2 regions of the Novosphingobium olei genome follow, and region 2 is predicted to be linked to the other one. Evidence: predicted binding sites of a transcription regulator. Region 2 holds the regulator's gene; the other holds the start of a gene.
The links. Region 2 encodes LexA, which represses DNA repair genes until DNA is damaged. Its sites were predicted from a motif close to GTTCCNCNCTTGTTCT; they were not measured.

Region 1: AACH40_RS05285 (ATP-dependent helicase) is a predicted target of LexA. The motif match lies at 3,555-3,570, and genes of this name have one in related genera.

What each region holds. Positions count from the first base shown of each region.
Region 1 is NZ_AP029021.1:1,111,937-1,117,493, reverse strand. It holds gene AACH40_RS05305 (pseudouridine synthase) at 1-636, shown strand, start outside; gene rsmD (16S rRNA (guanine(966)-N(2))-methyltransferase RsmD) at 636-1,184, shown strand; gene AACH40_RS05295 (MFS transporter) at 1,188-2,447, opposite strand; gene AACH40_RS05290 (hypothetical protein) at 2,585-3,244, opposite strand; gene AACH40_RS05285 (ATP-dependent helicase) at 3,606-5,557, shown strand, end outside.
Region 2 is NZ_AP029021.1:1,915,987-1,921,543, forward strand. It holds gene moaC (cyclic pyranopterin monophosphate synthase MoaC) at 1-206, shown strand, start outside; gene AACH40_RS09050 (molybdopterin molybdotransferase MoeA) at 203-1,459, shown strand; gene lexA (transcriptional repressor LexA) at 1,550-2,272, shown strand; gene AACH40_RS09060 (ComEC/Rec2 family competence protein) at 2,266-4,434, opposite strand; gene gltX (glutamate--tRNA ligase) at 4,563-5,557, shown strand, end outside.

The sequences.
Region 1 (5,557 bases), 800 kb from region 2:
CGCTACGGCTCGATCGACGCCAACATGGAGCGCCGCACCGGGCGCAACCAGTGGGTGGAACTGACCCTGACCGAAGGCAAGAACCGCGAAGTCCGCCGCGTGCTGGAACACTTGGGGCTTCAGGTTTCGCGCCTGCTGCGCACGTCCTACGGCCCCTTCCATCTGGGCGCGCTGCAGCGCGGCTCGGTCGAGGAAGTGCCGCCTGCAATCGTCGAACGGTTCATGAAGGCGATGAAGCTGGACAAGCCGGTCATCGGCCGCGGCGCCGCGCCCCGCCCCAGACCCGTCGCGGCTGCTGCACCGGCGCCGGCCCGGCCGGAGCAAGCGCCGCGCACCAAGGCCTTCCCGAAGAAAAAGCCGGTCCGCCAGCGCGAGGTCCGTGAGGAACTCGATACCCGCAAGCCCGGCAAGCCCAACCAGCGCACCGGCTGGGGCGCCAAGACCGCCGAGCGCAGAGCCGCCCAAACGAAAACGGGGCAGGCCGACAAGCGCCGCTCCGCTCCCACCAGTGACCGTCCGAGCAGTGAGCGACCGATCAGCGAGCGATCAACCAGCGAGCGACCGGCCCGTCCCGCCCGCCCCGGCACGCGGCCTCCCACCGGAAAACCGCCGCGCGGGCCGCGGAGGCCCGGCTGATGCTGCGGATCATCGCCGGCGAATGGCGCGGTCGCAAGCTGGCCGCGCCTGAAGGGGACGCCACCCGCCCCACCGCCGACCGTACCCGCGAAACGCTGTTCTCGATGCTGACCAGCCGGCTCGGCAGCTTCGAGGGGCTGAAGGTGGCCGACCTGTTCGCAGGATCCGGCGCACTGGGCCTCGAAGCCCTGTCGCGCGGGGCGGCGCACGCGCTGTTCGTCGAACAGGACCCGGCCGCGATCCGCGCGATCCGCGCCAACATTGCCGCCTTGCGCTGCGCCCCGCAATGCGACGTGCGCGCTTCGTCGGTGCTCTCGCTCGGCCCGGTCAAGGAGCCGCTCGACGTGATCCTGCTCGACCCGCCCTACCGGACGGGCGCCGGCGCCGTCGCGATCGACAAGCTGGTGCGACTGGGCTGGATCGGCGAAGGCACCTGGGTGAGCCTTGAGACCGAAGCCAAGGAAGTGCCGCAGATCAAGTCGCTCGAGATCGAAAGCGAGCGCACCGTCGGCAAGGCGCGGCTGACGCTGCTGCGACTCAAGTCCTGAACATCAGGTTCTGATTTTCGGGGCGAAGACCACGCCCGCGAGCGTCAGCGCACCGGCCAGCGTCAGGAACAGCCCGACGTAAGGCGTGCCGCCCTTCGCGGCGAGCAAGGCGGCGGCAAACGGTGCCAGCGCCCCGCCGATGATGCCGCCCATGTTGAAGGCAAGGCTGATCCCGGTGTAGCGCACCGGCACGGCATAGAGCGTTGGCAGCCAGCCGCCGAGCGGCCCGTAGACCAGCCCCATCACCAGCAGCGACAGCGCCAGCGTGGCGAAGACCACCGGCAGCGAGCCTGAGCCGAGGCCCGAGCCGAACAGCAGCCCGACGGCCGCCGTCAGCAGCGCGCCCTTGCCCAGCACGTTCTTAGCGCTGGTCTTGTCGGCCCAGTAGCCAGCGACGCCGATGCCCACGGCGAGGAAGGTGTTGGCGGCGAGCTGGACTTCGAGGAATTCCTGCTTGGCGTAACCCAGCTTGGTCGTCGCGAAAGACAGCGCGAAGGTGGTGGCAAGGTAGAAAATCGCAAAGCAGGCGACGACGCCGGCTATGCCGGCGACGACGGCGCCGGGATGTTCGCGCAGCAGGCGGCCGATCGGCACGGCGGGCGGCGCTTCGTGGGCAAGCGCTTCCTTGAACGCCGCCGTCTCTCCGATCTTGAGCCGCACCCACAGCCCCAGCCCGACGAGCAGCGCGCTCGCCAGGAACGGAATACGCCAGCCCCAAGCGGTGAAGTCGGCTTCGGACAAGGTGTAGCTGAGGATCAGGAACAGGCCGTTGGCGAACAGGAAGCCGAGCGGCGCGCCCAGTTGCGGCGCCGACCCGAAGCGCGCTTCCCACCCCTTGGGCGCGTTTTCCACGGCCAGCAGCGAAGCGCCGCCCCATTCGCCGCCAAGGCCGAAGCCCTGCCCGAAGCGCAGCAGGCACAGCAGCGCCGGGGCGATCGGCCCGGCCATGGCATAAGTCGGCAGGAACGCGATCAGCAGCGTCGACCCGCCCATCAGCATCAGCGAGGCGACCAGCGTGGACTTGCGCCCGATGCGATCGCCGAAGTGGCCGAACGCAATGGCCCCCACCGGCCGTGCGAAGAAGGCGAGCCCGAAAGTCATGAACGCCAGCAGCGTCTGCGCCGATTCGCTTTCTGCGGGGAAGAACAGCGGCCCGATCACCAGCGCGGCGGCAGTCGCGTAGATGTAGAAATCATAGAACTCCACCGCCGTGCCGACGAGGCTGGCGGTCAGGATGCGGGCGTTCTGGCGGATCGGGTTCATCGGCGCGGCATAGCGCGCGCGCGGCATTTGCACACACGAAAAGGGCGCCGGCATCGCCGGCGCCCTTCCCGCTTGCGACCCGAGAGGGGAGGCTCGGGCTTGTTATGCGGTCAGATCATCCGATCTTTCGTGGCCGATCACACACCGCCACGGTTGCGGCAGTTGTCCTGCAGCTTCTTGGTGCAGACCGGATACTTCTTGTTCATCGTATCTGCCGGCGGCGGGGGCACGGCATTGCTGGTGGTGGTGGCAGCATACTGCTGGCCGGCCGGCGCGGTACCGGCGTCAACCACGCCCGGTGCGGTCGGCGCCGGCGTGTTGGCATCCATGCTAGCGTCCGCCATCGGCTTGCCGGTCGACGCGCCGCTCGGCGGGGTTGCCGGATCGGCCGGGGTTGCCGGCGTGCCGGTACCCGGGGCCGGCTGGGCCGGCGTGGCAGGGGCCGCGCTGCCCTTCAGCTGGGCGGTGATGGTCGGCCAGACCTGCGTGCGCTGCTCGGGCGTCATCGCATAGATCTGCCCGCGCTGTTCGTCGGTCAGCGCCCACCAGCCCTTCTGCTGATCGGCATCGAGGCTCCAGTAGTATTCCTGATACGTTGCGGGCCAGGCGTCATACTTGGTGCGCTGATCGGCCGGCCACGCGCCATACTGCGTCTTCTGGTCGGCGCTCATCGAGAAGGTGCCAGTTGCCGGGGCAGCCGTCGTCGCAGCAGGCGCCGCCGGAGCCTGGGCATAGATCGCCGCAGGCACGCCCGTCATAGCAAGCGCCGCAGCGCCAAGAAGAAACATCTTTCGCATCGAAAGTCTCCTGTTCGTTATCTTGTAACCCGAAGGCTTGGGGCGAGTTACGCGAGACAGACGATGCCGTTCCATGTTGTTCGTTGAATCGAGACAACCAAAAGACGAAGCGACCTATGCGGACATCAATACCATCCGATCGCCACATTTTACATTAGATCATAAGTAATCTGAACCGCTGTTCATCCACATTAATGCCATATGAATGACATTACTTTGGTTTGACTCGGCTTTCGAGAAACAACGCAGCGACGCGACCGTTCCCGGCAGGCGTTGCAAAGGGAGGCGACGGGTTGCACAGCCCCCTTCAGTTCCCTACTTGTTCCGGGTGAACAGACCCGATTCCCCCGCATCCCCGAACATCGCCGTGCCCGCATGGCTCGATGGCCTGAACCCGCCGCAGCGCGAGGCGGTGGTCACCACCGAAGGGCCGGTGCTGATGCTGGCGGGTGCCGGCACGGGCAAGACTGCGGCGCTGACCGCGCGGCTGGCCAACCTGCTGCGTCAGCGGCTGGCCTGGCCCAGCGAGATCCTGTGCGTCACCTTCACCAACAAGGCCGCGCGGGAAATGCGCGAGCGAGTGGGCCAGCTGATCGGACCATCGGTGGAAGGCATGCCGTGGCTGGGCACGTTCCATTCGGTCGCCGCCAAGATGCTGCGCCGCCATGCCGAACTGGTCGGGCTGCAATCGAACTTCACGATCATCGACACCGACGACCAGATCCGCCTGCTCAAGCAGCTGATCGTGGCCGAGGGGCTGGACGAAAAGCGCTGGCCCGCGCGCCAGCTCGCCGGGCTGATCGACAAGTGGAAGAACCGCGGGCTTAACCCGGCGGACCTCGATGCGGGCGAAAACGAAGCCTATGCCAATGGCAAGGGGCAGCGCTTCTATGCGCTCTACCAGAACCGGCTGAAGGATCTGAACGCCTGCGATTTCGGCGATCTGCTGCTCCACATGCTCAACATCTTCCGGCGCGAGCGCGACATCCTCGAGATGTACCAGCAGCGCTTCAAGTACGTGATGGTGGACGAATACCAGGACACCAACGCGGTCCAGTACCTGTGGCTGCGGCTGCTGGCGCAGACGCGCAAGAACATCTGCGTGGTGGGGGACGACGACCAATCGATCTATTCCTGGCGCGGCGCGGAAGTCGCCAACATCCTGCGCTTCGAAAAGGACTTTCCTGGCGCCAAGGTCATCAAGCTCGAACAGAACTACCGCTCCACCCCACACATCCTGGGCGCGGCGTCGGGCCTGATCGCGGAAAACGCCGAACGGCTCGGCAAGACACTGTGGACCGAACGCAATGGCGGCGACAAGGTTCGCGTCATCGGCATCTGGGACGGGCCGGAAGAAGCGCGCCGCATCGGCGAGGAGATCGAGCGGCTGGAACGCGAGGGGTGCAGCCTCGATGCCGTGGCCATCCTCGTGCGCGCACAGTTCCAGACGCGCGAGATCGAGGATCGCTTCATCCAGATCGGCATGGCCTATCGCATCGTCGGCGGCTTCCGCTTCTATGAACGTGCGGAAATCCGCGATGCGCTCGCCTACCTGCGGCTGATCGCCAGTCCTTCGGACGACCTCGCGTTCGAACGGATCTACAACACCCCCAAGCGTGGCCTTGGCGACAAGACGCTGGAGAAGATCCACCGCTTTGCCCGCGCGCAGGGCATGCCGTTGCTGCGCGCCGCGCTCGAGATCTGCGATACCGACGAACTCCCGACGCGGGCGCGCAACACGCTGCTGGCGCTGGTGCGCGACTTCGCCCGCTGGCGCGATGCGGCGGGCACGCTGGTGCCGGCGGAACTTGCGCGCACGATGCTGGATGAAAGCGGCTACACCGCCGCGCTTCAGGCCGAAAAGAGCGCCGAGGCGAATGGTCGGCTCGAAAACCTGTCCGAACTTGCCCGCGCGATGGAAGAGTACGACACGCTTGGCGACTTTCTCGAACACGTCAGCCTGGTGATGGACAACGACCGGAGCGAGGACGAGGAGAAGGTCACCGTGATGACCATCCACGCCGCCAAAGGTCTGGAATTCGACCAGGTGTTCCTGCCCGGCTGGGAGGAAGGCGTGTTCCCCAGTCAGCGCGCGCTCGACGAAGGCGGACTCGCCAGCCTGGAGGAAGAACGCCGCCTCGCCTACGTGGCGATCACCCGGGCAAAGAAGCGCTGCACCATCCTGCACGCCGCCAACCGGCGGATCTATGGCCAGTGGACCAGCTCGATCCCCAGCCGCTTCATCGGCGAACTGCCTGGCGACCATATCGAGGAGGAAACCACGCTGTCGGGCGGCGCGTCGCTGTGGCGGGC
Region 2 (5,557 bases):
CGGTCACCGCCAGCGCCTCGCTCACCGCGCGCACGGGGGTGGAAATGGAAGCGCTCGTCGCTGCCTCGGTCGCGCTGCTGACGATCTACGACATGGCCAAGGCGCTCGACAAGGGCATGGTCGTCGAACAGGTCCGCCTGCTGGAAAAGCGCGGCGGCAAGTCTGGCGATTGGAAGGCGGCAGACGTGCCGGACCGCACCGCATGAACGCAGGCGCCGAACCGTCCGTCCGCACCCCGCCGCTGCCGCTGCGCACCGCGCAGGAACGGCTGGTATCGCTGGCACCCGATCTCGCCATCGAACATCGCGCCGTGGCCGATTGCACCGGCTTCTACCTCGCCCACCCGATCACGGCGCACCGCACCCAGCCCGATGCGCCGCTCTCGGCGATGGATGGATACGCCATGCGCGCCGCCGATCTGCCCGGTCCCTGGCGGGTCATCGGCGAAAGCGCGGCCGGCCATCCCTTTGGCGGCACCGTCGCCGCCGGGCAGGCCGTGCGGATCAGCACCGGCGCCGTCCTGCCCGATGGCGCGGACATGGTCCTGCTGCAGGAAGATGCGGCGCGCGCTGGCGATAGCGTCACGCTCATCGGCACGCCGCCTTCGCCCGCCGGGCGCCACATCCGCCCCGCCGGCATGGACTTCGTCGCCGATGCGCAGCTGCTCGCCCCCGGCACCCGCATTGGCCCTGCGCAGATCGCACTCGCCATGGCCGGCGGTCATCAGCACCTGCCCGTCCGCCGCCCGCTCCACCTCGCCATCATCGACAGCGGCGATGAACTTGTCGGTCCCGGCAAGCCGCTTGCGGCCCACCAGATCCCCGCCAGCAACGGCCCGATGCTCGCCGCCATGGCCGCCGGACTTCCGGTACAGGTCACGCGCATCGGCCCGGTGGCCGACCGGATCGACGATATCGTCGCGGCGCTCGAACAGGCCGGCGGGGCCGACATCATTGTCACCAGCGGCGGCGCCTCGGTCGGCGATCACGATCTCGTGCGCCCCGCGCTCGCCGCGGCGGGCGTCACGCTCGATTTCTGGCGGGTCGCGATCAAGCCCGGCAAGCCGCTGCTCGTCGGCCGGCGCGATCATGGCGCCGGTCCCGAATTCGCCAGTCCACAGATCGTGCTCGGCCTGCCGGGAAACCCGGCTTCGGCCTTCGTCACCGGCTTCCTGTTCATGCTGCCGCTGCTGCGCGCCGCGCTCGGCGCCGCAGAGGCGCTGCCGCGGACGATACCGGCGCGCCTTGCCGCCGATCTGCCCGCCGGGGGCAGCCGCACCGAATTCCTGCGCGCCCGCTTCGAAGGGGGCGCGGTCGCGTTCGATCCGCTGCAGGATTCGGGCGCGATCACCCCGCTTGCCCGCTCCAATGCCCTGGTCGTGCGCGAAGCGCGCGCGCCAGCGCTGCCTGCCGGAAGCGAAGTGCCGGTCTATCTGCTCGAAACTGGCGGAATTGCTTGACGGGTTTGGTGGAGTTGCTTATTCGTTCCGCATTCGTTCGCCAGTGATGAGAACAAGGGGCGAAGGAAACGGCAATAGGGAGCAAGCGTGATGTTGACGCGCAAGCAGCATGAGCTGCTGACCTTCATCCAGAACCGCCTCGAGGACTCCGGCATTTCTCCCTCTTTTGAAGAGATGAAGGAAGCGCTCGACCTCAAGTCCAAGTCCGGGGTCCACCGCCTGATCTCCGCGCTGGAAGAACGCGGCTTCATCCGTCGCCTGCCCAACCGCGCCCGCGCGCTCGAAGTGCTGCGCATGGCGGACGGCAATGCGGTGAAGGGCGCTGCCCCCGCTTCCCCAGCACCGCTCGCCGCCAACGCGAACACCGCCAATGCGAACACGGGGGTGCCGCCGCTGCGCGCTCCGGCCCGTGCGCCCGAACCCGCCAACGACGTGATCGAACTGCCGCTCCACGGCCGCATCGCCGCCGGCGCCCCGATAGAGGCGCTGGAAGGCACCTCGACGCTTCCCGTCCCTGCCGCGCTGCTCGGCGCAGGGGAACATTACGCGCTCGAGGTGTCCGGGGATTCGATGGTCGAGGCCGGCATTCTCGATGGCGATTACGCCCTCGTGCGCCGCACCGAAGTCGCCCGCGACGGGGAAATCGTCGTCGCGCTCATCCGGGGCGAGGAAGCCACGCTCAAGACGCTGCGCCACGAAAAGGGCATGGTGCGCCTCGATCCGGCCAACGCCGCCTACGATCCGCAGTATTACGCTCCCCACGAAGTGCAGATCCAGGGCAAGCTCGCCGGCCTTCTGCGCCGCTATCACTGAGGCGGCGACGGCGGACGGGGCCGTGATGCCAAGGCGCCGGGGGCAGGCCAGCGGTACCAGCCGTGATGCCCCTGCGTTTCGGCCACGGTGCGCACCCGGCCGCTGCCAAGCTCGATGGCAAGACCGCCCGTCTGGCGCAGCAGTCCCCGGTCGGCTTTCAGCAGGCGGGGCTTGCAGGCGTCGGGCAGGCGGCGATCGGCGATCACGATATCCGCCGCCGCGCAAGCCTCGACCAGCGGCGCCCACGGCGTCAGGTCCCTTCCCCGGCTCATCAGCAGCACGAAGCGGCGGGGCCGGCCCGACACCTGACGAACGGTCGCCAGACGGCAGAAATCGGCGTTGCATTCCGCCCCCGGCGCCTCCTCGATGGAGGCCGAAAGGTCCTTGATTCCGGCAGCTTCCATCAGCGTGTCACGGGCAAAGTCGCTCCGCCCTTCGCGCAGCAGCAGCAGCCCGCCGCCCGGATCCGCAGCCGTGATGCCGACCTGCCGCCCATCGCCCGAAACCAGCACGTCGGGCGTCGGCGCGGTCAGCACCAGCACGGTGGCCAGCGCGATGGGCGCGAAGCCCCACAGCCGCACCCGCCCGCTCCACAGCGCCAGCCACAGCAGGCCGGCGATGAACAGGCCGAACGTGATGCGGTCCATCCCCGGCAGCATCGTCACCGCGCCCGGCTGCGCGGCGGTTTCGTGGGCCATCCACAGCAGCAGGTCGAGCGACTTGCCGACGAGATACCATACCGGCGCGCCCCACCCCGCCAGATCGAGCAGCAGCGCCAGCGCCAGCAGCGGCATCGTGGCAAAGGTGGTCAGCGGGATCGCCACGACATTGACCAGCGCGCCGTAGAGCCCGGCGCGGTGGAAGTGGAACACCGCGATCGGCATCAGCGCCAGTTCGATCACCACGCCGGTGACGAGCAGCATGGCAAGGTGGCGGCCCGTCCGCACGAACCAGCCCTCGTCGCGAGGGGACAGGAAGCGGCGCGCAGGGGCGGAATTGTGGAACGCGATGATGGCGATGACCGAGGCGAAGCTCATCTGGAAGCTGGGACCCCATACCGCTTCGGGCCAGAACAGCAGGACGGCGAAGGCCGCGACGGCAACCATCCGCAGCGACAGCGGATCGCGGCCCAGCGCCATGGCGACAAGCACCAGCAGCGCACCGACGCAGCTGCGCACCGTCGGCACTTCCGCACCGGTCAGCAGGGTGTATCCGATCCCCGCGAGCGCCCCCGCAGCCGCCGCCACGAGCGGCAGCCGGACGCGCAGCGCGATGGCGGGAATGAGCGCCAGCAGCGCCATGACAAGGGCATAGACCCCCGCGATCACCGCGCTGACATGCAGGCCGCTGATCGACAGGAGGTGGGTGAGCCCGGCATCGCGCATCGCGTCTTCGTCGTCTTGCGCGATCGCACCCCGATCACCGCTGGCGAAGGCGGCGGCGATAGTGCCGGGCGAACCGCCGAGCTGGCTGCGCACATGGCGCGACAGGGCCCTGCGCACTTCGCCGAGCGAGCCATCGCCGTGGCCGGGATCCAGCACCTCGACCGGGCCCAGCGCGCGGCCGGTGGCGGCAAGGCCCTGGAACCAGGCGGCGCGGGCGAAGTCGTAGCTGCCGGGCAGCATTGGCGGTGCAGGCGGCATGAGCCGGGCGTCGAGCCGCACGGTGGCGCCTTCGGCCATGCCCGGCCGGTCCTGCTCCACCGGTACGTTCACGCGCACCCGCTGCGGCGCCGGGGGCATATCCTGCGCATCGCGGCCGCCCGGCGAACGCGGCAGCAGGCGGGCGGCGAGGACGAGCCGGATCGCATCCTTGGCCCCCTGATCCTCACGCGAAAGCACGCGCCCTTCGATCGTCACCACCATCGGCCGGGCGATGGGCGGCGCGCCGACGAAGGTCGACTTGGCCCATACCAGCCCCAGACCGCCGACGAGCATCACCAGCAGGCCGACAATTGCTGCCCGCAAGTGCGAAAGATCGCCCTGCGCATCGAGCAGCGACGCGCCCGCCCCCGCCGCAGCGCACAGGGCCAGAAACGCCAGCCACTGCTGCGGACCCGGCAGGACAAGCCATGTAGCGATTCCAACGCCAAAGCCCACGACCAGCCACGATCCGCGTTCGAGCGGACGGCTGGCGAGGAATTCGTCCATGGTGCGCTGCACACTGGACAAGCGGCGCAGATTGCCCCAAGGCCGCGGCGAAGATGTCGCGAGCCAGTCTTGCGGATCTGCCGCGGACGAGTCTTCGGCTCGCGTCGCCATGTTGACACTGGAAGGATCGCGTTCCGCAAATGGCAAGCGCCACTGATACCGTTTCTGCAGGATCGGCTCTTGCCGGCGGTGGTGACCGCACCGGCGTCGTTACCCGTTTCGCCCCTTCCCCGACCGGCTACCTCCATATCGGCGGGGCGCGCACCGCGCTGTTCAACTGGCTGTTCGCGCGCCACCACGGCGGCAAGTACCTGCTGCGGATCGAGGATACCGACCGCGCCCGTTCCACCGATGCGGCGATCGAGGCGATCTTCGACGGGCTGGAATGGCTGGGCCTTGGCGGCGACGAGCCGGCGGTGTTCCAGTTCGCCCGGTCGGAGCGTCACGCGGAAGTGGCCCACAAGCTCCTGGAAGCGGGCCACGCCTATCGCTGCTACCTGACGCAGGAAGAACTGGCCGCCATGCGCGAGAAGGCGCAGGCCGAAAAGCGCCCGTTCCGCATCGCCAGCCCGTGGCGCGACGCCGAACCGGCGAGCTGGCCGGCGGACAAGCCCTATGTCGTGCGCATCAAGGCGCCGCGCGAGGGCGAGACGGTGATCGAGGATCTGGTCCAGGGCACGATCACGGTCCAGAACGTCGAGATCGACGACTACGTGATCCTGCGCAGCGATGGCACACCGACTTACATGCTGGCGGTGGTAGTCGACGATCACGACATGGGGGTGACCCACGTGATCCGCGGCGACGACCACATCAACAATGCCTTCCGCCAGATCGTGCTGATCCGCGCGATGGACGCGATCGAAGGCAGCTGGCCGGACCCGGCCTATGCCCACATCCCGCTGATCCATGGCGCGGATGGCGCCAAGCTGTCAAAGCGCCACGGCGCGCTGGGCGTGGATGCCTATCGCGACGAGATGGGCCTGCTGCCCGAAGCGGTGCTGAACTATCTGATGCGCCTTGGCTGGGGCCACGGCGACGAGGAGATCATCAGCACGACGCAGGCGATCGAATGGTTCGACATCGGCAACGTGAACAAGGGCGCATCGCGCTTCGACTTCAAGAAGCTGCTGAA